3 regions of the Streptomyces sp. NPDC127068 genome follow, and region 2 is predicted to be linked to each of the others. Evidence: riboswitches for the same ligand, from Rfam matches in the RefSeq annotation. Region 2 holds a riboswitch; each other region holds the start of a gene.

Evidence for each region. Region 2 has a riboswitch for cyclic di-AMP ahead of ACFWIA_RS00645 (transglycosylase family protein). Riboswitches for the same ligand answer to the same signal wherever they lie in the genome.
Region 1: it holds a riboswitch for cyclic di-AMP, as region 2 does, so the genes downstream of both, ACFWIA_RS19675 (M23 family metallopeptidase) here and ACFWIA_RS00645 (transglycosylase family protein) in region 2, are expected to answer to the same signal.
Region 3: it holds a riboswitch for cyclic di-AMP, as region 2 does, so the genes downstream of both, ACFWIA_RS15600 (peptidoglycan DD-metalloendopeptidase family protein) here and ACFWIA_RS00645 (transglycosylase family protein) in region 2, are expected to answer to the same signal.

Annotation. Positions count from the first base shown of each region.
Region 1 covers NZ_JBHXEN010000029.1:77,759-84,277, forward strand. The annotation lists gene ACFWIA_RS19665 (M16 family metallopeptidase) at 1-958, shown strand, start outside; gene ACFWIA_RS19670 (M16 family metallopeptidase) at 982-2,349, shown strand; cyclic di-AMP (ydaO/yuaA leader) riboswitch at 2,596-2,758, shown strand; gene ACFWIA_RS19675 (M23 family metallopeptidase) at 2,771-3,562, shown strand; gene ACFWIA_RS19680 (GntR family transcriptional regulator) at 3,803-4,498, shown strand; gene ACFWIA_RS19685 (HPr family phosphocarrier protein) at 4,707-4,988, opposite strand; gene ACFWIA_RS19690 (GNAT family N-acetyltransferase) at 5,281-6,519, shown strand, end outside.
Region 2 covers NZ_JBHXEN010000001.1:141,155-147,673, reverse strand. The annotation lists gene ACFWIA_RS00655 (cytochrome P450) at 1-895, shown strand, start outside; gene ACFWIA_RS00650 (transglycosylase family protein) at 1,082-2,167, shown strand; cyclic di-AMP (ydaO/yuaA leader) riboswitch at 2,296-2,531, shown strand; gene ACFWIA_RS00645 (transglycosylase family protein) at 2,536-3,288, shown strand; gene eno (phosphopyruvate hydratase) at 3,684-4,964, shown strand; gene ACFWIA_RS00635 (septum formation initiator family protein) at 5,103-5,588, shown strand; gene ACFWIA_RS00630 (DUF501 domain-containing protein) at 5,659-6,219, shown strand; gene ACFWIA_RS00625 (exopolyphosphatase) at 6,216-6,519, shown strand, end outside.
Region 3 covers NZ_JBHXEN010000021.1:58,136-64,654, forward strand. The annotation lists gene ACFWIA_RS15570 (1-hydroxy-2-methyl-2-butenyl 4-diphosphate reductase) at 1-73, shown strand, start outside; gene hpnH (adenosyl-hopene transferase HpnH) at 80-1,102, shown strand; gene ACFWIA_RS15580 (aspartate aminotransferase family protein) at 1,205-2,590, shown strand; gene ACFWIA_RS15585 (helix-turn-helix domain-containing protein) at 2,711-3,385, shown strand; gene ACFWIA_RS15590 (DUF6126 family protein) at 3,382-3,561, shown strand; gene ACFWIA_RS15595 (tyrosine-protein phosphatase) at 3,572-4,369, opposite strand; cyclic di-AMP (ydaO/yuaA leader) riboswitch at 4,832-4,990, shown strand; gene ACFWIA_RS15600 (peptidoglycan DD-metalloendopeptidase family protein) at 4,995-6,008, shown strand; gene ACFWIA_RS15605 (SGNH/GDSL hydrolase family protein) at 6,235-6,519, shown strand, end outside.

The DNA of each region.
Region 1 (6,519 bases), on a different contig from region 2:
CGTCAAGAACGAGCGCCGTCAGCGCTACGACAACGTCCCCTACGGCACCGCGTTCGAGAAGCTGACCGCGCTCTCGTACCCGGACGGGCACCCGTACCACCACACCCCGATCGGTTCGATGGCCGACCTGGACGCGGCGACCCTGGAGGACGCGCGGGAGTTCTTCCGCACCTACTACGCGCCCAACAACGCCGTGCTGTCCGTGGTCGGCGACATCGACCCGGAGCGGACGCTCGCCTGGGTCGAGAAGTACTTCGGCTCCATCCCGGGACACGACGGCAAGCCCGCTCCGCGCGACGGCGCCCTGCCCGACGTCATCGGCGAGGAACTGCGCGAGGTCGTCGAGGAGGAGGTCCCCTCGCGTGCGCTGATGGCCGCCTACCGGCTCCCTCAGGACGGCACCCGCGCCAGTGACGCGGCCGACCTGGCGCTCACCGTGCTGGGCGGCGGCGAGTCGTCCCGGATCTACAACCGGCTGGTCCGCCGCGACCGCACGGCCGTGGGCGCCGGCTTCGGGCTGCTGCGCCTGGCCGGCGCGCCCTCGCTGGGCTGGCTGGACGTGAAGACCTCGCACGGCGTGGAGGTCCCGACCATCGAGGCGGCCGTCGACGAGGAGCTGGCCCGCTTCGCCGCCGAGGGGCCGACCCCGGAGGAGATGGAGCGCGCCCAGGCACAGCTGGAGCGCGAGTGGCTGGACCGGCTGGGCACGGTCGCCGGCCGCGCCGACGAACTGTGTCGGTACGCGGTCCTGTTCGGTGACCCCCAGCTCGCCCTGACCGCCGTCCAGCGGGTCCTGGACGTCACCGCGGAGGAGGTCCGGGAGGTCGCCGCGGCGCGACTGCGGCCCGACAACCGCGCGGTGCTCGTCTACGAGCCGCTGGACCACCCGGAGCCCGACGCGGACGGTGCCGCCGACGCCGGGGCCGACGAGAACGCAGACGAGGAGGCGGCCAAGTGACCGAGGCCCAGCCAGTCGTGACCATGGACTTCCACCCCCAGCCGCAGCCCGGTGACGCCCGCCCCTGGGCCTTCCCCGAGCCCACCCGCCAGACGCTGGGCAACGGCCTGACCGTGCTGCGCTGCGACCGCCCCGGACAGCAGGTCGTCGCCGTGGAGGTGCTGCTGGACAGCCCGCTGGACGTCGAGCCGGCCGGCCTCGACGGAGTCGCCACCATCATGGCGCGGGCGTTCTCCGAGGGCACCGACAAGCACACGGCCGAGGAGTTCGCCGCCGAGCTGGAGCGCTGCGGCGCCACCCTCGACGCGCACGCCGACCACCCCTGTGTCCGGATCTCCCTCGAAGTGCCCGCCTCCCGGCTGCCGAAGGCCCTCGGGCTGCTCGCCGACGCCCTGCGCGCGCCGGCCTTCGCCGACAGCGAGATCGAGCGCCTGGTCCGCAACCGGTTGGACGAGATCCCGCACGAGACGGCCAACCCCGGCCGGCGCGCGGCCAAGGAGCTGTACAAGCAGCTGTTCCCCGCGGACGTCCGGATGTCCCGCCCGCGCCAGGGCTCCGAGGAGACCGTCGCGGCGATCGACTCGGCCGCCGTGCGCGCCCTCTACGAGAAGAACGTGCGGCCCGCCACGGCGACCGCCGTCATCGTGGGGGACTTCACCGGCGTCGACGTCGACGCGGTCCTCGCGGACACCCTCGGGGCCTGGACGGGCGGTCCGGCGACCCCGCGCCTGGTGCCCCCGGTGACCGCCGACGACAGCGGCCGGGTCTTCATCGTGGACCGGCCGGGTGCGGTCCAGACCCAGGTGCTGATCGGCCGTCTCGGGGCCGACCGGCACGACCGGGTGTGGCCGGCCCAGGTCCTCGGCACCTACTGCCTGGGCGGCACGCTCACCTCGCGACTGGACCGCGTGCTGCGCGAGGAGAAGGGCTACACGTACGGCGTGCGGGCCTTCGCCCAGGTGCTGCGGTCGACGGCGAACGGCACGGGCGCGGCGCTGCTCGGCATCTCCGGTTCCGTCGACACGGCGTCGACCGGGCCCGCGCTGGAGGACCTGTGGAAGGTCCTGCGGACGCTCGCCGGCGAGGGCCTGACGGACGCCGAACGGGACGTCGCGGTGCAGAACCTGGTGGGCGTCGCCCCGCTGAAGTACGAGACGGCCGGGGCTGTCGCGGGCACCCTCGCCGACCAGGTCGAGCAGGAACTCCCGGACGACTACCAGGGGCTGCTGTACCAGCGGCTCGCGGCCACCGGCACCGTGGAGGCCACGGCGGCCGTCGTGAACGCCTTCCCGGTGGAGCGTCTGGTGACGGTGCTGGTCGGCGACGCGACGCAGATCGAGGAGCCGGTGAAGGCGCTCGGCATCGGCGAGGTCACGGTCGTCTCCGGCTAGGAGCGACCGCGGTGGGTGCCGTTCCGTCGTCCGACGGGACGGCACCTCCGTGCGTCCGGCCGGCGTTTCACGCACCGTCAGCGCGGCGCCCCCGGGCGCCGGGCCCGGATGTCCCGAAAGCGCCGGACGTTGCGGTCCGCGGTGTGGCGTGCGCAACAAAACCGCCGATCCGTTTGTCGTAGGAAAGATCTCCGGCTTAGCGTCAGGTCGACTGCCCGTCGTGCGGTACGCCGCAGCCGCGGCACCGGACAGTCATCGCCGAATCCCCCTACGGCGCGAGCCTGGGGAGCCGGGGACCCAACCGTCCCTGGGGTGAATCGGACGCCCGTCGCCACGCGGAGGGGGTCCGTAGGAGACCTTCCTGCTCCGAACCCGTCAGCTAACCCGGTAGGCGAGAAGGAAGGAAAGGACCACCCACTTCATGGCGTTCACCCGCGCCACCGGGAAGCACCGTCGTCCGACGCGCATGTCGCGCACCACCGCGAACGTCGCGGGCGTCGCCACGCTGACCACCACCGGTGTCATCGGCACCCTCGCCTCCCCCGCCCTGGCCGTCGACGAGCCCTCCGCCCTGGAGGACACGGGTCTCACCAAGACGATCTCCATCGGGGACGCCGTCGCCGACGAGATCGACACCCAGGCCGCGGTGCAGCAGATCGCCGCCGACGAGGCCGCCGCCCTGAAGCTCGTCGAGGCGGAGACCAAGCAGCGCCTCGCCGAGCAGAAGCGCCGGGCCGAGGCCGAGGCCGCGAAGGAGCGCGAGGCCGAGGAGCGGGCGGCCCGCGAGGCCGAGCGCAAGCGCCTGACGACCTACGTCAGCCCCGTCGCCGGTGGCCACGTCTCCACCTCCTACGGCGCGGGCGGCAGCATCTGGTCCTCCGGTACCCACACCGGCATCGACTTCCACGCCGGCACCGGCACCCCGATCCAGTCCGTCGGCTACGGCACCGTGGTCGAGGCCGGCTGGGGCGGCGCCTACGGCTACAACGTCGTCATCAAGATGCACGACGGCACCTACACCCAGTACGCGCACCTGTCGTCCGTGGCCGTCACCGCGGGCCAGTCGGTCACCGCGGGCCAGCAGATCGGCCTCGCGGGTGCCACCGGCAACGTGACCGGGGCGCACCTGCACTTCGAGGCGCGGGCGAGCGCCGAGTACGGCTCCGACCTCGACCCCGTCGCCTACCTGCGCGCGCACGGCGTGTCCCTCTGAGCCTCCCCCCAAGGACGGCACCACCGAAAGCCCCGGCTCCGGCCGGGGCTTTCGTCGTTCCCGGACCGCGGGCGCCCTACCGGCCGAGCGCCCCGTGACCCGGTCGCCGGCGGGTAATCCATCGTCCGGAAATTCCAGGGAACGGTGAAGAGCGGTCGGAAATTCCGGCGAGCTGCAATAGAGTCACCGAATCAATGTCGATCGACCGCGTTTCGCGGGCACGGAAGCGGAGGTCCCCCCATGCGCATTCCCGCCCATTCGGTATGCACGGCCATTCGGGACGACATCGTCAGCGGTGCACTGGAGCGGGGGAGCCGACTCACCGAAGACGTGCTCGCCCGCCGCTACGGAGTCTCCCGCGTCCCGGTGCGCGAGGCGTTGCGCACGCTGGAGGCCGAGGGGTTCGTGGTCACCCGTAGACATGCGGGGGCCTGTGTCGCCGAGCCGACCGACCGGGAGGCGGCCGACCTGCTCGACGTGCGACGGCTGCTGGAGCCCCTGGGGGCGTCCCGCGCGGCCGAACGGCGCACGGACGCCCATCTGAAGGTGCTGCGCGGACTGGTGCGCCTGGGGCAGGAGCGGGCGGGGAACGGGACCGGGGACGAGCTGCGTGCCCTGGGCAGCTGGTTCCACGAGACGCTGATCCAGGCCTGCGCCAGCCACGGGCTGATCGCCATGCTCACCCAGGTGCGGCACAAGACCGCCTGGATGTACACGGTCGAGCCCGCTCAGCGGCCCGCCGAGGAGTGGACGGAGCGCGGGGCGATCATCGACGCGGTGGCCCGGCGCGACGCGGAGCGGGCCGGCGTGCTGATGGCCGCGCACACGGAGCGCGGGATCGCGGCCCACCGCCGCAAGGCCGCGCGTCGCCCGGAGCCGCTCCGGCGCTCGGGGACGTCGAAACATCCCGTCAACACGGGAAGCGCCGTCCCGTAACAAAGGGCCGCCACGATGTGACCGTCGATCACTGGCGCCGCGCTTGGCGAAGGAATTCGCTGGAATGCGTCGTGCCGTGGTGTCGTTTACTTCGAGCGGGGATCGCGCGGGGAATTTCGGGAATGCATCCCCGAATGTGCGGCGCGGACATTCACTGGTTTCGCGGGTGTCCCTCGAATTCGACGGAACACCCGCGCGCGGACCGCGGTCAGACCGTTTCGGGAAGCTGCTCCAGGCCCTCGGCCACCAGCTTGGCCAGTCGGTCCAGGGCCGCGTCCGCGCCCTCCGCCTCGGAGGCGAGGACGACTTCCTCGCCACCGTGCGCACCGAGCCCGAGGACCGCCAGCATCGAGGCGGCGTTGACCGGGGCGGCGTCGCCCTTGGCGATCGTCACGGGGACGCCGGTGGCCGAGGCCGCCCGGACGAAGATGGAGGCGGGGCGGGCGTGGAGACCCTCGGCCCAACCGACGTTGACGCGGCGCTCAGCCATGTGATGCTGCCCTTCGGGTACGCAAGGTTGCAAGGCTCTGTTCGGTTGTCTAGACCAGTCTCCCACAGCAGCGGCCCTCACCCCCAGGGCCGGCGGAACGCGTGTCCACACCGCCCGGTCGGTCGCCCCGCCGATTCCGTACCTCCCGCCCGGTACCGCCGCTCCCCGCCGCCCCTCGGACGCCGGACCGCCCACCGACCCGCCGCCGCCCGGTCGGAGCACCGCCCTGCCGTGCGCGGTGACCTCAGCCTGCCCCGCCCCCGCCCGGACCGCGACCCGTACGCTGGGCCCCATGCAGAACCCGCCGGACCAGCACGAGTACCCCTCCCACTGGGAAGCCGACGTGGTGCTGCGCGACGGCGGCACCGCGCGCATCAGGCCCATCACGGTCGAGGACGCCGACCGGCTGGTCAGCTTCTACGAGCACGTCTCGGACGAGTCGAAGTACTACCGGTTCTTCGCCCCGTACCCGAAGCTCTCCGACAAGGACGTGCACCGCTTCACCCACCACGACTTCGTGGACCGGGTCGGCCTCGCCGCGACGGTGGGCGGCGAGTTCATCGCCACCGTCCGCTACGACCGCATCGACGCCCACGGCAGGTCCGCGTCCGCACCCGCCGACGAGGCGGAGGTCGCCTTCCTGGTGCAGGACGCCCACCAGGGGCGGGGGGTCGCCTCCGCCATGCTCGAACACATCGCCGCCGTCGCCCGGGAGCGCGACATCCGCCGCTTCGCCGCCGAGGTGCTCCCCGCCAACACCAAGATGATCAAGGTGTTCACGGACGCCGGCTACCAACAGAAGCGCAGCTTCGAGGACGGCGTCGTCCGGCTGGAGTTCGCCATCGAGCCCACCGAGGCGTCCGTCGCCGTGCAGCGGGCCCGCGAACAGCGCGCCGAGGCCCGCTCGGTGCAGCGGTTGCTGCGCCCCGGTTCGGTCGCGGTCGTCGGGGTGGGGCGCGCCCCGGGCGGTGCCGGCCGGGCCGTCCTGGACAACCTGGTGTCGGCGGGCTTCACCGGCGACCTGTACGCGGTGAACAAGGCGTTCCCCGAGGGCCTCGCCGAAATCGACTCCGTGCCCGCCCACCGGTCCCTGTCGGACATCGGGGCGGGCGTCGACCTCGTCGTGGTCGCCGTCCCCGCCGAGCGGGTGCCCGAGGTGGTGGACGAGTGCGGGGCGCACGGGGTGCAGGGCCTCGTCGTGGTCTCGGCCGGGTACGCCGACCTCGGCGAGGAGGGCCGGGAGCGCCAGCGGGACCTGGTCCGCCAGGTCCGCTCGTACGGCATGCGCCTCATCGGGCCGAACGCCTTCGGCATCGTCAACACCTCCGCGGCGACCCGTCTCAACGCCTCCCTCGCCCCCGGGCTGCCGAGGCCCGGCCGGGTCGGCCTGTTCGCCCAGTCCGGCGCGATCGGCATCGCCCTGCTGTCCCGGCTGCACCGGCGCGGCGGCGGGGTGACCGGTGCCACCGGGGTGTCCACCTTCGTCTCGGCGGGCAACCGCGCGGACGTCTCCGGCAACGACGTCCTCCAG
Region 2 (6,519 bases):
TTTTGCCGAGCGCGGCGAAGCGGACCTCATCCACGAGTTCGCGTTCCCGCTGCCCATCTACGCCATCTGTGACCTGCTGGGCGTGCCCGCCGACGACCAGGACGACTTCCGGGACTGGGCGGGCATGATGATCCGCCACGGCGGCGGGCCCCGGGGCGGTGTCGCCCGCTCGGTGAAGAAGATGCGCGGCTATCTGGTGGAGCTGATCCACCGCAAGCGCGAGACCCTCGGCGCAGCGGGCGACGACGACCTGATCTCGGGTCTGATCCGCGCCTCGGACCACGGCGAGCACCTCACCGAGGGCGAAGCGGCGGCGATGGCGTTCATCCTGTTGTTCGCCGGCTTCGAGACCACCGTGAACCTCATCGGCAACGGCACCTTCGCCCTGCTCACCCACCCCGAGCAGCGGGCACTGCTCCAGCGGTCGCTGGCCGAGGAGGGGGAGGACTCCCCGCTGCTGGACACGGCGGTCGAGGAACTGTTGCGGTTCGACGGCCCGGTGGAGATGGCCACCTGGCGGTTCGCCACCGAACCGCTGCGCCTCGGCGGCCGGGACATCGAGCGGGGGGACCCGGTGCTGGTGGTGCTCGCGGCGGCGGACCGCGACCCGGAACGCTTCGACCGGCCCGACACCCTGGACCTGACCCGGCGCGACAATCCGCACCTCGGATACGGCCACGGAATCCACTACTGCCTCGGCGCGCCACTGGCCCGGTTGGAGGGTCGCGCCGCGCTGGTCACCCTGCTCCGCAGGCTCCCTGACCTGCAACTCGCCGCCGCTCCGGAGGAATTGCGGTGGCGCGGCGGCCTGATCATGCGGGGCCTGCGGACGTTGCCCGTGCGGTTCGCTCCGGCCGCCGTGACCAGCAGTGGTGACGTCAGATCAGTTCCGTGATGCCTGCGTGATCTGCGCTGCATTGACTTGTGACAGGCGTTCGACTCCGGCTACCTTCACGACGAATCGGCCGCCCCCAGCCGCCGTGTTCGGTCCTGCTGTCGTACGAAAGGCCACCGCATGCTCTCCGGGAACGGTCGTCATCGACGCCCCCGACAGGCCCCCCCTCTGGTCGTTGCGGCCGGGGTGACCAGCTCCGCGATCGTCCTTCCGCTGCTCGGTGCGAGCGGTGCGACCGCGGCGGAGGCAGCGACCTGGGACCGGCTCGCGGAGTGCGAGAGCGGCGGCGCGTGGAGCGCGAACGACGCCAACGGCTTCTACGGCGGTCTCCAGCTCACCCAGGAGGCGTGGGAGAAGCACGGCGGGCTCACCTACGCGGTCAGCCCCGACCAGGCCAGCCGGTCCCAGCAGATCACCGTGGGCGAGCGCATCCTGGCCGCGCAGGGACCCACCGCCTGGCCGGGGTGCGGCGAAGCCGTGGGCCTCGTCAAGGGCGGCCCGGCGGCGGCCGTGGACCCGGGCGTTCCGTCCAAGTCGGACAAGGGGAACAAGGGCAGCGCGGTCATCGACACCGCCCCGGGCGGGGTGGCCGCCGGCAAGTCGGACGGGTCCCGTTCCACCGCGGACCGGCCCGCGTCCCAGACCCCCCGACCGGCGGAGACGACGGAACCCGGTTCCTCGACCTCGCCGAGCGCTTCGGAGGACGCCTCCGGTTCCGCGGCTCCCTCCGACGGCGCCACCTCCCCCGGCGCCACGGGTTCTTCGGGACCCTCGGACTCCGCCGACCCCTCGGACTCGTCGAGTTCCTCCCCGTCGTCCGAGGCGTCCCCCGGGGAGTCCTCGTCGAGCGGCGACCCGGCAGACGGGACGCCCGGTACGGGCACTGGCAGCGAGTCGGCCGAGCCCGGCTCCTCGTCCCCCTCGTCAGGCGCCTCCGAGGCGGCTGCGGACGCTTCGACGACGGCGGAGGCGAAGGAGGGTTCGGGCCGTCACCGCGGCGCCCCGGCGGCCGAGGAGGCCGCCGCCTCCCGGGAGGGCGACACCGCGGCGGAGCACGCCTCGCGCAGCAGTGCATCCCGTGACGAACTGGACAAGTCGTACACGGTGCAGTCCGGTGACAACCTGTCGGCGATCGCCGACTCCCAGGGTGTCGAAGGGGGTTGGTCGACCCTCTACGACGGCAACAAGGGCACGGTCGGAACGGACCCCGACCTCATCCTCCCTGGCCAGAGCCTTGACCTGGCGCCCGAAGCCACCGAAAAGAAGCAGTAGTTCGCTCCTTAATGTCCGTTTTGAGGTGTGGGGCGGAAGTGAGACATGGGTCTCATCGACCCGGCTGAGCTTTGAGTTTCGGCCCGCCCCATGCCTACGGTCATGGCCGTTCGCCAATGCGGGCACCGACCTCCGTCACGCCGAATCCTGCCGACGGAAGTTCGGGAAACTCGACGCGTGAAGCGCCGTGGGCAGGAGCGGGGGACCCAAGGTAAGCGCCGGACGGGGTCGTTCGGGGAGTCGACGAGACTCCCCGGGAGACGACCGGACGGCTAGGGGTGGAGCCGCGCGCTGGACGCGCGGCCGGGCACTCACTCGGCCCGAACCCGACAGCTCACCTCGTATGGCGTCGGTGAGGGGATGTCTTCATGCTGCTTTCCGGCAAGGGCAAGCACCGCAAGCCCAGCAAGGCCACTCGTATCGTCACCCTCGCGGGGGTCACCGGAGCGGCCGTCGCCGCCCCGCTGCTGACGGCGACCAGTGCGTCCGCCGCCACCGCCGCCGAGTGGGACCGCGTCGCCCAGTGCGAGTCGGGCGGCAACTGGTCCATCAACACCGGCAACGGTTACTACGGCGGCCTCCAGTTCTCCGCCTCCACCTGGGCCGCCTTCGGCGGAACCAAGTACGCGCCCTCCGCGAACCTGGCCACCAAGGCCCAGCAGATCGAGATAGCCGAGAAGGTCCTCGCCGGCCAGGGCAAGGGTGCCTGGCCGAGCTGTGGCGTCGGCCTCTCCAGCGCCCCCTACGGTGGCGGCGCCGCCGAGCAGCCGAAGCCGCAGACCCAGCAGCCGCAGCAGAGCGCCCCCGTGCAGCAGGCCCAGCCGAAGCAGCAGCAGCCGCAGCAGACCGAGCAGCGCGCCTCCCGCGCCGAGGACCGCGCCCCGGCCGCCCCGGCGCAGCCCGCCAAGCCGGCCGCGCCGACCAAGACGGTCGAGACCCCGACCGGCAAGAAGGTCGCGAAGGGCGACGGCGAGTACAAGGTCGTCAGCGGCGACTCGCTCAGCGCCATCGCCGAGGCCGAGGGCGTCAAGGGCGGCTGGCAGAAGCTGTACGAGCTGAACGACGACATCGTCGACGACGCCGACTTCATCTACCCGGGCCAGCAGCTCCACCTCTCCTGACCCCCGCTGAACCGGTGGTCACCGCCGGGCCCGACGGGCCCCACGGGACCACTCCCGGCTCCGGCCCGCCCCGGCCGTGAGCCGCACACCCGGTCCCGGGCCGCGCCCCGGCCCGGCCGGGAACCCGTCCCCTCGGGTCAGTCCGCCCCGGTGCGCCGCCCCCGTGCACCGGGGCGGCGGTGCGTCCCCGGCCGGCCGGGGACGCGTTGCGCCCCGAACGCGTCGGGGCTCAGGTGTAGCACCCCGAGCACATTTGTTTGCCGACGGAACAATTTGGTTTCCGTTTGTCCACGAGCCGGGTGGCCGGGTGGCCGAAGCCCCGGGGGCCGTTAGGCTCAGGGGCGGCGGGGCCACCGGCCCCGCATCACTGCGTCACATCCCAGAAGGAGATGCTCGTGCCGTCCATCGACGTCGTCGTAGCCCGGGAAATCCTGGACTCCCGAGGCAATCCCACGGTCGAGGTCGAGGTGGGCCTCGATGACGGCAGCACCGGCCGTGCCGCCGTACCGTCCGGCGCCTCCACGGGTGCCTTCGAGGCCCTGGAGCTGCGTGACGGTGACGCCAACCGCTACGGCGGCAAGGGCGTAGAGAAGGCCGTCCTCGCGGTCATCGAGCAGATCGGCCCGGAGCTCGTCGGTTACGACGCCACCGAGCAGCGCCTGATCGACCAGGCCATGTTCGACCTGGACGCCACCCCGGACAAGTCCTCGCTCGGCGCCAACGCCATCCTCGGCGTCTCGCTCGCCGTCGCGCACGCCGCCTCCGAGGCCAGCGACCTGCCGCTGTTCCGCTACCTGGGCGGCCCCAACGCGCACCTCCTGCCGGTGCCGATGATGAACATCCTGAACGGCGGCTCGCACGCCGACTCCAACGTGGACATCCAGGAGTTCATGATCGCGCCGATCGGCGCCGAGTCCTTCTCCGAGGCCCTGCGCTGGGGCACCGAGGTCTACCACACCCTCAAGAAGGTCCTGAAGTCGAAGGGCCTCGCCACCGGCCTCGGCGACGAGGGCGGCTTCGCCCCGAACCTCGGCTCCAACCGCGAGGCCCTGGACCTGATCCTCGAAGCGATCAAGGAAGCCGGTTACGTCCCCGGCCAGCAGGTCGCCCTGGCGCTCGACGTCGCCGCCTCTGAGTTTTACAAGGACGGCGTGTACCTCTTCGAGGGCAAGGAGCGCACCGCCGCCGAGATGACGGACTACTACGCCGAGCTCGTCGACGCGTACCCCCTCGTCTCCATCGAGGACCCGCTGTTCGAGGACGACTGGGCGGGCTGGAACGGCATCACCGCGCGCCTCGGCGACCGGGTGCAGCTGGTCGGCGACGACCTGTTCGTCACCAACCCGGAGCGCCTGGCCCGCGGCATCGAGGAGAACTCCGCGAACGCCCTGCTCGTCAAGGTCAACCAGATCGGTTCGCTGACCGAGACCCTGGACGCCGTGGAGCTGGCCCAGCGCAGCGGCTTCAAGTGCATGATGAGCCACCGCTCCGGCGAGACCGAGGACGTCACCATCGCCGACCTCGCCGTCGCCACCAACTGCGGCCAGATCAAGACCGGAGCCCCGGCCCGCTCCGAGCGCGTCGCCAAGTACAACCAGCTCCTGCGCATCGAGGAGATCCTCGACGACGCCGCCGTGTACGCGGGCCGCAGCGCCTTCCCGCGGTTCAAGGGCTGATCGCACGACACGCACGACCACCCCGTCCGGCCCCCGACCCGAGGGCCGGACGCGGTGGCTGCGGGACGTCCCCGCACCCGGTCCCGTACCGTGTGCGGGGACGTACGCACATCACGGGAGTGACGGGGAGGCCGAGAGATGGCCGTCAAGGACCGGGACCGGTTCTCGACCGCGACCAGGTTGCGGGTGCTCGGCGAGCAGACCGCCGCCCGCGTCTACCGCTCCCAGACCCGCCGCCAGGCCCGCCGCTCCCGCCTCACCGGCCGGGCCGCCCTGCTGACCCTGGTCTTGTGCTCGCTGATCGTCGCGCTGGCCTTCCCGATGCGGCAGTACGTCTCGCAGCGCGCCGACATCGCCGACCAGCTCCGCGAACAGGAAGAGGCCCGGGCCCGCGTCGAACAGCTCCGGGACGACAAGGCCCGCTGGCGGGACGACGCCTACGCCGAGCAGCGCATAAGGGAGCGGCTGCACTACGTGATGCCCGGCGAGATCGGCTACACGGTGGTCGACCCGCGCGCGGACGAGGAGCACCGGGCCGACCGGGGCTCCGCCGACCGCGCCTGGTACACCACCCTCTGGGGCGCCCTCGACCGGGCCGACGGGGCCCCCGCCCCGTCCCCCTGACCCCACCCGACGCCCGACGCCCCGGGAACCCCCGGGGGAGCGCCCGATACGGAAAGACACAGCCCCAGGCATGCACACCCCTCCGCCGACCACCCCGCGCACCGAGCCGACCGACACCGACGTCGCCGCCTTCAAGGAGCAGCTCGGACGGCCCCCGCGCGGTCTGCGCGCCATCGCGCACCGCTGCCCCTGCGGCCTGCCGGACGTCGTGGAGACGGCACCGAGGCTGCCCGACGGCACCCCCTTCCCGACGCTCTACTACCTGACGTGCCCGCGCGCCAACTCGGCGATCGGCACGCTGGAGGCCAGCGGCGTGATGAAGGAGATGACGGAGCGCCTCGCCACCGACCCGGAGCTGGCCGCCGCCTACCGGGCCGCGCACGAGGACTACGTCCGGCGCCGCGACGAGATCGAGGAGCTGACGGGCTTCCCCAGCGCGGGCGGGATGCCCGACCGGGTGAAGTGCCTGCACGTCCTGGTCGCCCACTCGCTGGCGGCCGGCCCCGGAGTGAACCCGCTGGGTGACGAGGCCATCGAGATGCTGCCCGAGTGGTGGCGCAAGGGCCCCTGCGTGACGCCCGTGACGGACACCGCCGCAGCGCCCGAGCCGGTCGCCGGGGGCCAGCGGTGACCCGGGTGGCCGCGATCGACTGCGGCACCAACTCGATCCGGCTGCTGGTCGCCGACGTGGACCCGGTGACGGGCACGCTGGTCGACCTCGACCGCCGGATGACGATCGTCCGCCTCGGCCAGGGCGTGGACCGCACCGGCCGTCTCGCCCCCGAGGCGCTGGAGCGGACCTTCGCCGCGTGCCGCGAGTACGCGGCGGTGATCAAGGAGCACGGCGCCGAGCGGCTGCGCTTCGTGGCGACCTCGGCGAGCCGCGACGCGGAGAACCGCGACGCGTTCGTCCGCGGCGTCCTGGACATCC
Region 3 (6,519 bases), on a different contig from region 2:
TTTCCGTGTTCTCCGTGCCGTGTTCCCCGTCTTCTGTGAATGGCACCGCATCGTGACGCTCCCCCGGAGGTGAGCTGAAATGGCCATGCCGCTCCGTCAGTCCATGAAGGTCGCGACCTACCTGTTCGAACAGAAGCTCCGCAAGCGGGCCAAGTTCCCGCTGATCGTGGAGCTGGAACCGCTCTTCGCCTGCAACCTCAAGTGCGAGGGCTGTGGCAAGATCCAGCATCCGGCCGGGGTGCTCAAGCAGCGGATGCCGGTCGCGCAGGCCGTCGGTGCGGTCCTGGAGTCCGGGGCGCCGATGGTGTCCATCGCAGGCGGCGAACCCCTGATGCACCCTCAGATCCACGAGATCGTACGCCAGTTGGTGGCGCGGAAGAAGTACGTCTTCCTCTGCACCAACGCCCTGCTGATGCGCAAGAAGATGGAGAAGTTCACGCCCTCCCCGTACTTCGCGTTCGCGGTGCACATCGACGGGCTGCGGGAGCGGCACGACGAGTCGGTGGCCAAGGAGGGTGTCTTCGACGAGGCCGTGGAAGCCATCAAGGAGGCCAAGCGGCAGGGCTTCCGGGTCACCACCAACTCCACGTTCTTCAACACGGACACCCCCCAGACCATCATCGAGGTGCTCAACTTCCTCAATGACGACCTCCAGGTGGACGAGATGATGATCTCGCCCGCCTACGCCTACGAAAAGGCCCCCGACCAGGAGCACTTCCTCGGCGTCGACCAGACCCGCGAACTCTTCCGGAAGGCGTTCGCGGACGGCAACCGGCGCCGCTGGCGGCTCAACCACTCGCCGCTCTTCCTCGACTTCCTGGAAGGCCGGGTCGACTTCCCCTGCACGGCCTGGGCGATCCCCAACTACTCCCTGTTCGGCTGGCAGAAGCCCTGCTACCTGATGAGCGACGGCTACGTACCCACGTACCGGGAGCTCGTGGAGGAGACCGACTGGGACGCCTACGGCCGGGGCAAGGACCCCCGCTGCGCCAACTGCATGGCGCACTGCGGCTACGAGCCCACCGCGGTCCTGGCGACCATGGGATCACTCAAGGAGAGCCTGCGGGCCGCCCGCGACACCGTTTCGGGCAACCGCGGCTGAGGACCCGAGGACCCGGACGGGGTGTCGGCCCGGGTCCCGCCGAGCGGCCCCGGGTCCCGGGGCCGCCCGTTCCCACCCGCCGGCGGGAAACCGGAAGGACCCATGACGGACGCATTCGACCTCGGCGCGCTGCTCGCCGAACGCGGCGGCGAGCGGTACGCCCTGCACACCCGCCATCTGAACCACCAACTCCCGCGCATGCTGCGCACCATCGGCTTCGACAAGGTGTACGAACGGGCCGAGGGCGCGCACTTCTGGGACGCGGACGGCAACGACTACCTCGACATGCTCGCCGGTTTCGGCGTGATGGGCCTCGGCCGCCACCACCCCGTGGTCCGCAAGGCGCTGCACGACGTGCTGGACGCCTCGCTCGCGGACCTCACCCGCTTCGACTGCCAGCCGCTCCCCGGCCTGCTCGCCGAACGGCTGCTCTCCCACAGCCCTCACCTGGAACGGGTGTTCTTCGGCAACAGCGGCACCGAGGCGGTCGAGACCGCGCTGAAGTTCGCCCGCTACGCCACCGGGCGCCCCCGGGTCCTGTACTGCGCGCACGCCTTCCACGGGCTGACCACCGGGGCCCTCTCCGTCAACGGCGAGTCCGGGTTCCGCACCGGCTTCGCGCCCCTGCTGCCCGACACGGCCGTGCCGCTCGGCGACCTGGACGCCCTCGCCCGGGAGCTGGCGCGCGGCGACGTGGCGGCGCTCATCGTGGAGCCGATCCAGGGCAAGGGCGTGCACGCGGCGCCGCCCGGCTACCTGCGGGGGGCCCAGGAGCTGCTGCGGGCCCACCGGGCGCTGCTCATCGCGGACGAGGTGCAGACCGGGCTGGGTCGGACCGGGGACTTCTACGCGTACCAGCACGAGGAGGGCGTGGAGCCGGACCTGGTCTGTGTGGCGAAGGCGCTGTCGGGCGGTTACGTCCCGGTCGGAGCGACCCTCGGCCGGGACTGGATCTTCAAGAAGGTGTACTCCGCCATGGACCGGGTGCTGGTCCACTCGGCGAGCTTCGGTTCGAACGCGCAGGCGATGGCGGCCGGCCTGGCGGTGCTGTCGGTGCTGGAGTCGGACCGGCTGGTCGAGCACGCCCGGGTCACCGGGGACCTGCTCCGCTCCCGGCTCGCCGCACTCGTGGACCGCTACGAGCTGCTGAGCGAGGTCCGCGGCCGTGGGCTGATGATCGGGATCGAGTTCGGGCGGCCCCGCTCGCTGAAGCTGCGCAGCGGCTGGGCCATGCTCCAGGCGGCCCGCAGGGGCCTCTTCGCACAGATGGTGGTCGTGCCGCTGCTCCAGCGGCACCGCATCCTCACCCAGGTCTCCGGCGACCACCTGGAGGTCATCAAGCTGATCCCGCCGCTGGTCGTGGACGAGGCGGACGTCGATCGTTTCGTCACGGCCTTCACCGCCGTGATGGACGACGCACACAGCGGGGGTGGGCTGATGTGGGACTTCGGGAGGACACTGGTCAAACAGGCCGTCGCGAACCGCTGACGCGGCCCGGGCGGGGGGAGACGCGGCCCGGCCGGGGTGTCCCGCGGTTCTCGACCTCCAGCTTTTACCTCCTAGGCAAGAGATTTGCCCGGGAGGCACTTTTCTGGCTCAATCGATGACATGAACCCCTCCGAGTCGACTCCCCACGAGGAGCCGCAGCCACCCGCCGGGTCCCCCGACCCGGCCGGTGGCCCCGCTGGCGAGCTGCCCGTCGTGGCCCCCCGACTGCGGGAGCGCCGGCGGGGCGCCGGACTGACGCTGGAGGCCGCGGCAGCCTCGGCCGGGCTGTCCCCGGCCCATCTGTCCCGGCTGGAGACCGGCCGTCGGCAGCCGTCGCTGCCCATGCTGCTGTCGCTCGCCCGCGTCTACGGGACCACCGTCTCCGAACTGCTCGGCGAGACCGTCGCCGACCGGGAGGCGATCGTCGAGTCCGCCACCATGGAACCCACCCGCGCCGGCGGCTGGACCTACTGGCAGGCCGGCGCCCCCGGCCGGGGCATGCAGGCCCTCCGCGTCCGGGTGCCGTACGGCACCCAGGGCGACATCGTGCGGGTGCACCCCGGCGAGGAGTGGCTGTACGTCCTGTCCGGACGGCTGCGGCTGCGACTCGGGGACAGCACCCATGTGCTCGCGCCCGGCGACAGCGCGCACTTCGACTCGCTGACCCCGCACCGGATCGGCGCCGCCGACGAGGACGGGACCGACCTCCTCTTCGTGCACACCTTGTTGCAGAGCCCGACCGCCGCGCTGTGCCTAGGCCCGACGGACGTCCACACCCCGGGAGACTTCCGATGACCGAGCCCGTTCCCCCCACCGACCCGGCGGCGCCCCCGGCGGTCCAGCCCGTCCCGCGCCCGCGCATCGAGGACAAGATGCCGCCGAGCATCTGGATCCGACTGCTCATCTACGTCGCGGTCGGGCACCTCGTCGCCGCCTTCATCTGGCTGCTGTTCGAGGTCGGAGCCAAGTGAGGCGCTGACGTCAGTCGAGCAGCCGGGACCGGAGGCGGGCGCGCAGGTCCGGCGTGAGCCCGATGGCCTGCGTCAGGTAGGCGTCCGTGCCGCCCCAACATCGATCGATGCTGTCGAAGGCCGCCGCCAGGTATTCCGAGCGTGCGTCGAACAGCGGGCTCAGCAGTTCCATCACCTCCGGCGCGTACCCGTCGACCGCGTCCGCGCTGCGCTGCACCCGGTACCGCCGGTGCGCGGCGTTGGACTTCAGGTAGTCCTCCTCGATCGCGTCCCGTTCGACGCCGAGTGCGAGCAGGGTCACGGCGATGGACAGGCCCGCCCGGTCCTTGCCCGCCGCACAGTGCAGGAGCGCCGGCACGCTGTCCTCCGCGACCGCCCGCAGCACCCGTGCGTGTTCCGCGGTCCGCTCCTCGATCAGCACGCGGTACGAGGTGACCATCTGCTCGACCGCCCGCCCCCCGGCCAGGAGGGCGCGGAGCTGGGCGAGGTCGCCCCGGCGCACCATCCGCCAGAACTCCGCGCCGTCGGCCGGGTCGCTCAGCGGCAGGTTGACGTTGCGCACGCCGGGCAGTTCCACGTCATGGCCGTCGAGCCCGCGGTCGGCGTCGTTGCGGAAGTCGAAGATCGTGTGCAGCCCCAGCCCGGTCAGGTAGCGACGGTCCTCGTCGGTCGCGTGGGCGAGGTGGCCGCTGCGGAACAGCACCCCGTGTCGGACCCGCCTGCCGTCCGCGGTCGGTAGACCACCCAGATCACGGAAGTTGCGCACGCCGGTCAGTTCGGGCTCGGTGGACGGGATCTGCTGCGTCACGGGGGCTCCTCCCAGTCCCCCGCCGGCGCCGTCCGTCAGCGGGGCGCTTCAGACGATACGACATCACTTGCTCGGACAATCACCTTGCACGAGGGCTTTCGTTGGTGATCCTCAGCCATGTCATGCATGAGGGAATCCACCAATGAAAGGGTGATTTGCGCCTTTGGTCGGATTGAGCGGCTTTGGTGTAACTGGCCAGGAAATAAGGCGCCCTAGGGGGAGAGGTCGTGACCGGGATCATAGTGGTCACGGTGGGTGGTGATCACCGGTTCGCCGGCTGCCCGCCCCGGCCCGGGAATTGGCATCGGCGAGCCCCGCCGCCATCGACGCAGGGTGACCGGAACGAGCGGCGAGGATCAAGAAACAGCAGGCCGCTGACGGGTGCTCGGTTGTCGGGGCCGTTCCCGCTCGCTTAGCGTCACGCTCACTCCGGGCGGACGCCTAGTCCTGCCGCCGCTCGGTATCCCCATCTCACCACCCGACATCGGCAGGAGCGGGGAACCCACACGCAGTACGCCGCATCCGGGCGACCGGACCGGCTCGGGGTGAAGCCGCGCGAGCGCGGCCGGGCAGCTCCAGCCCGAACCCGACAGCTCACCTCGTAGGCGCCGGAGAGGAACGCACCATGCCCGCGACGGGAAAGCACCGCCGTCCCAAGTCCGCCCGGCTCGTCCGGACGATCGCCATCGCCGGAACCGGTGGTGCGGCAGCCCTTGCGCTGCCGCTGATCGGCGCCACCCAGGCCCAGGCCGCGACCCCGCAGTCCGCCTCCGCGCTCGCCCCCGCGACCTCGGTCGCCGTGGCGCCCCAGGCGGCCCCCGAGGCGCCCGCACAGCAGCCCGCCGAGCTCACGACCTACTCCGTCAAGGTCGGCGACCACCTGTCGAAGATCGCTGACGACCAGGACCTGCGCGGCGGTTGGCAGCGGCTGTATCAGGACAACCGGACCGCCGTCGGATCGAATCCCGATCTGATCACGCCCGGCCTCAAGCTCACCCTCGGCGGCAAGGCCGCAGCCACGGCCACCGCGCCGAAGCAGGCCGCGCCGAAGCCCGCCGCACCCCAGGCCGCCGCCCCGAAGGCCGCCGCCCCGAAGGCCGCCGCTCCCCAGGCGACCGCTCCCCAGGCCGCGCAGCCCGAGCAGGCGGCCCCCGCGGCCCCCGCCGCGCCGAAGCCCGCCGCCCCGAAGGCCGTGCCCGTCGCGGCCCAGGCCCCGGCCGCCACCGCGAGCGCCGGTGGCTACACGCTGCCGGTCGCGAGCGGTGTGGGCACGCCGTACCGCGCCTCCGGCAGCATGTGGTCCAGCGGCTACCACACCGGCGTCGACTTCAGCGTCCCCTCCGGTACCCCGCTCAAGGCCGTCGGCTCCGGCACCGTCGTCTCCGCCGGTTGGGCGGGCGCCTACGGCAATCAGGTCATCATCCAGCTCGCCGACGGCAAGTACGCCCAGTACGCCCACCTCTCGCAGCTCGGCGTCTCCGCGGGCCAGTCCGTCTCGGGCGGCCAGCAGATCGGCACCGCGGGTTCCACCGGCAACAGCACCGGACCGCACCTGCACTTCGAGATCCGCACCTCCCCGTCCTACGGCTCCGACGTCGACCCGCTGTCCTACCTGCGGTCGAAGGGCGTCGCGATCTGACCCCCCGCGGCCACCGGCCGCACCAGCCCACGCGGGGCCGTATCGACGGATACGGCCCCGCGTCGCATGTCGGCACCGGTGCAGGGCGGCGCCGAGCGGTGCGGGGGAGCCGGGCTATTCCCGACTCGACGAAATGAGTCGCATGGCCTTTATCACGTGCCGTCAAGCCCCATGGCGCATTATTACGGTGGCGTAGGTCACGTGGAGAGGTGAAAAATGGGCCGACGTGACAGCAGAGTCGACATTCCTCGCCCTTGACGACATCCGGTCCTACGCAGCCGTCGGCGACAGCTTCACGGAAGGTGTCGGAGACCCCGGCCCCGACGGTACGTTCGTGGGATGGGCCGACCGGCTGGCCGTCCTCCTCGGCGACCGGCTACCCGAACCCACCTTCCGCTACGCCAACCTCGCCGTCCGCGGCAGACTCCTCGATCAGATCGTCGAGGAGCAGATCCCCCGGGCCCGGCAACTCGCGCCCGACCTGGTGACCTTCAGCGCGGGCGGCAACGAC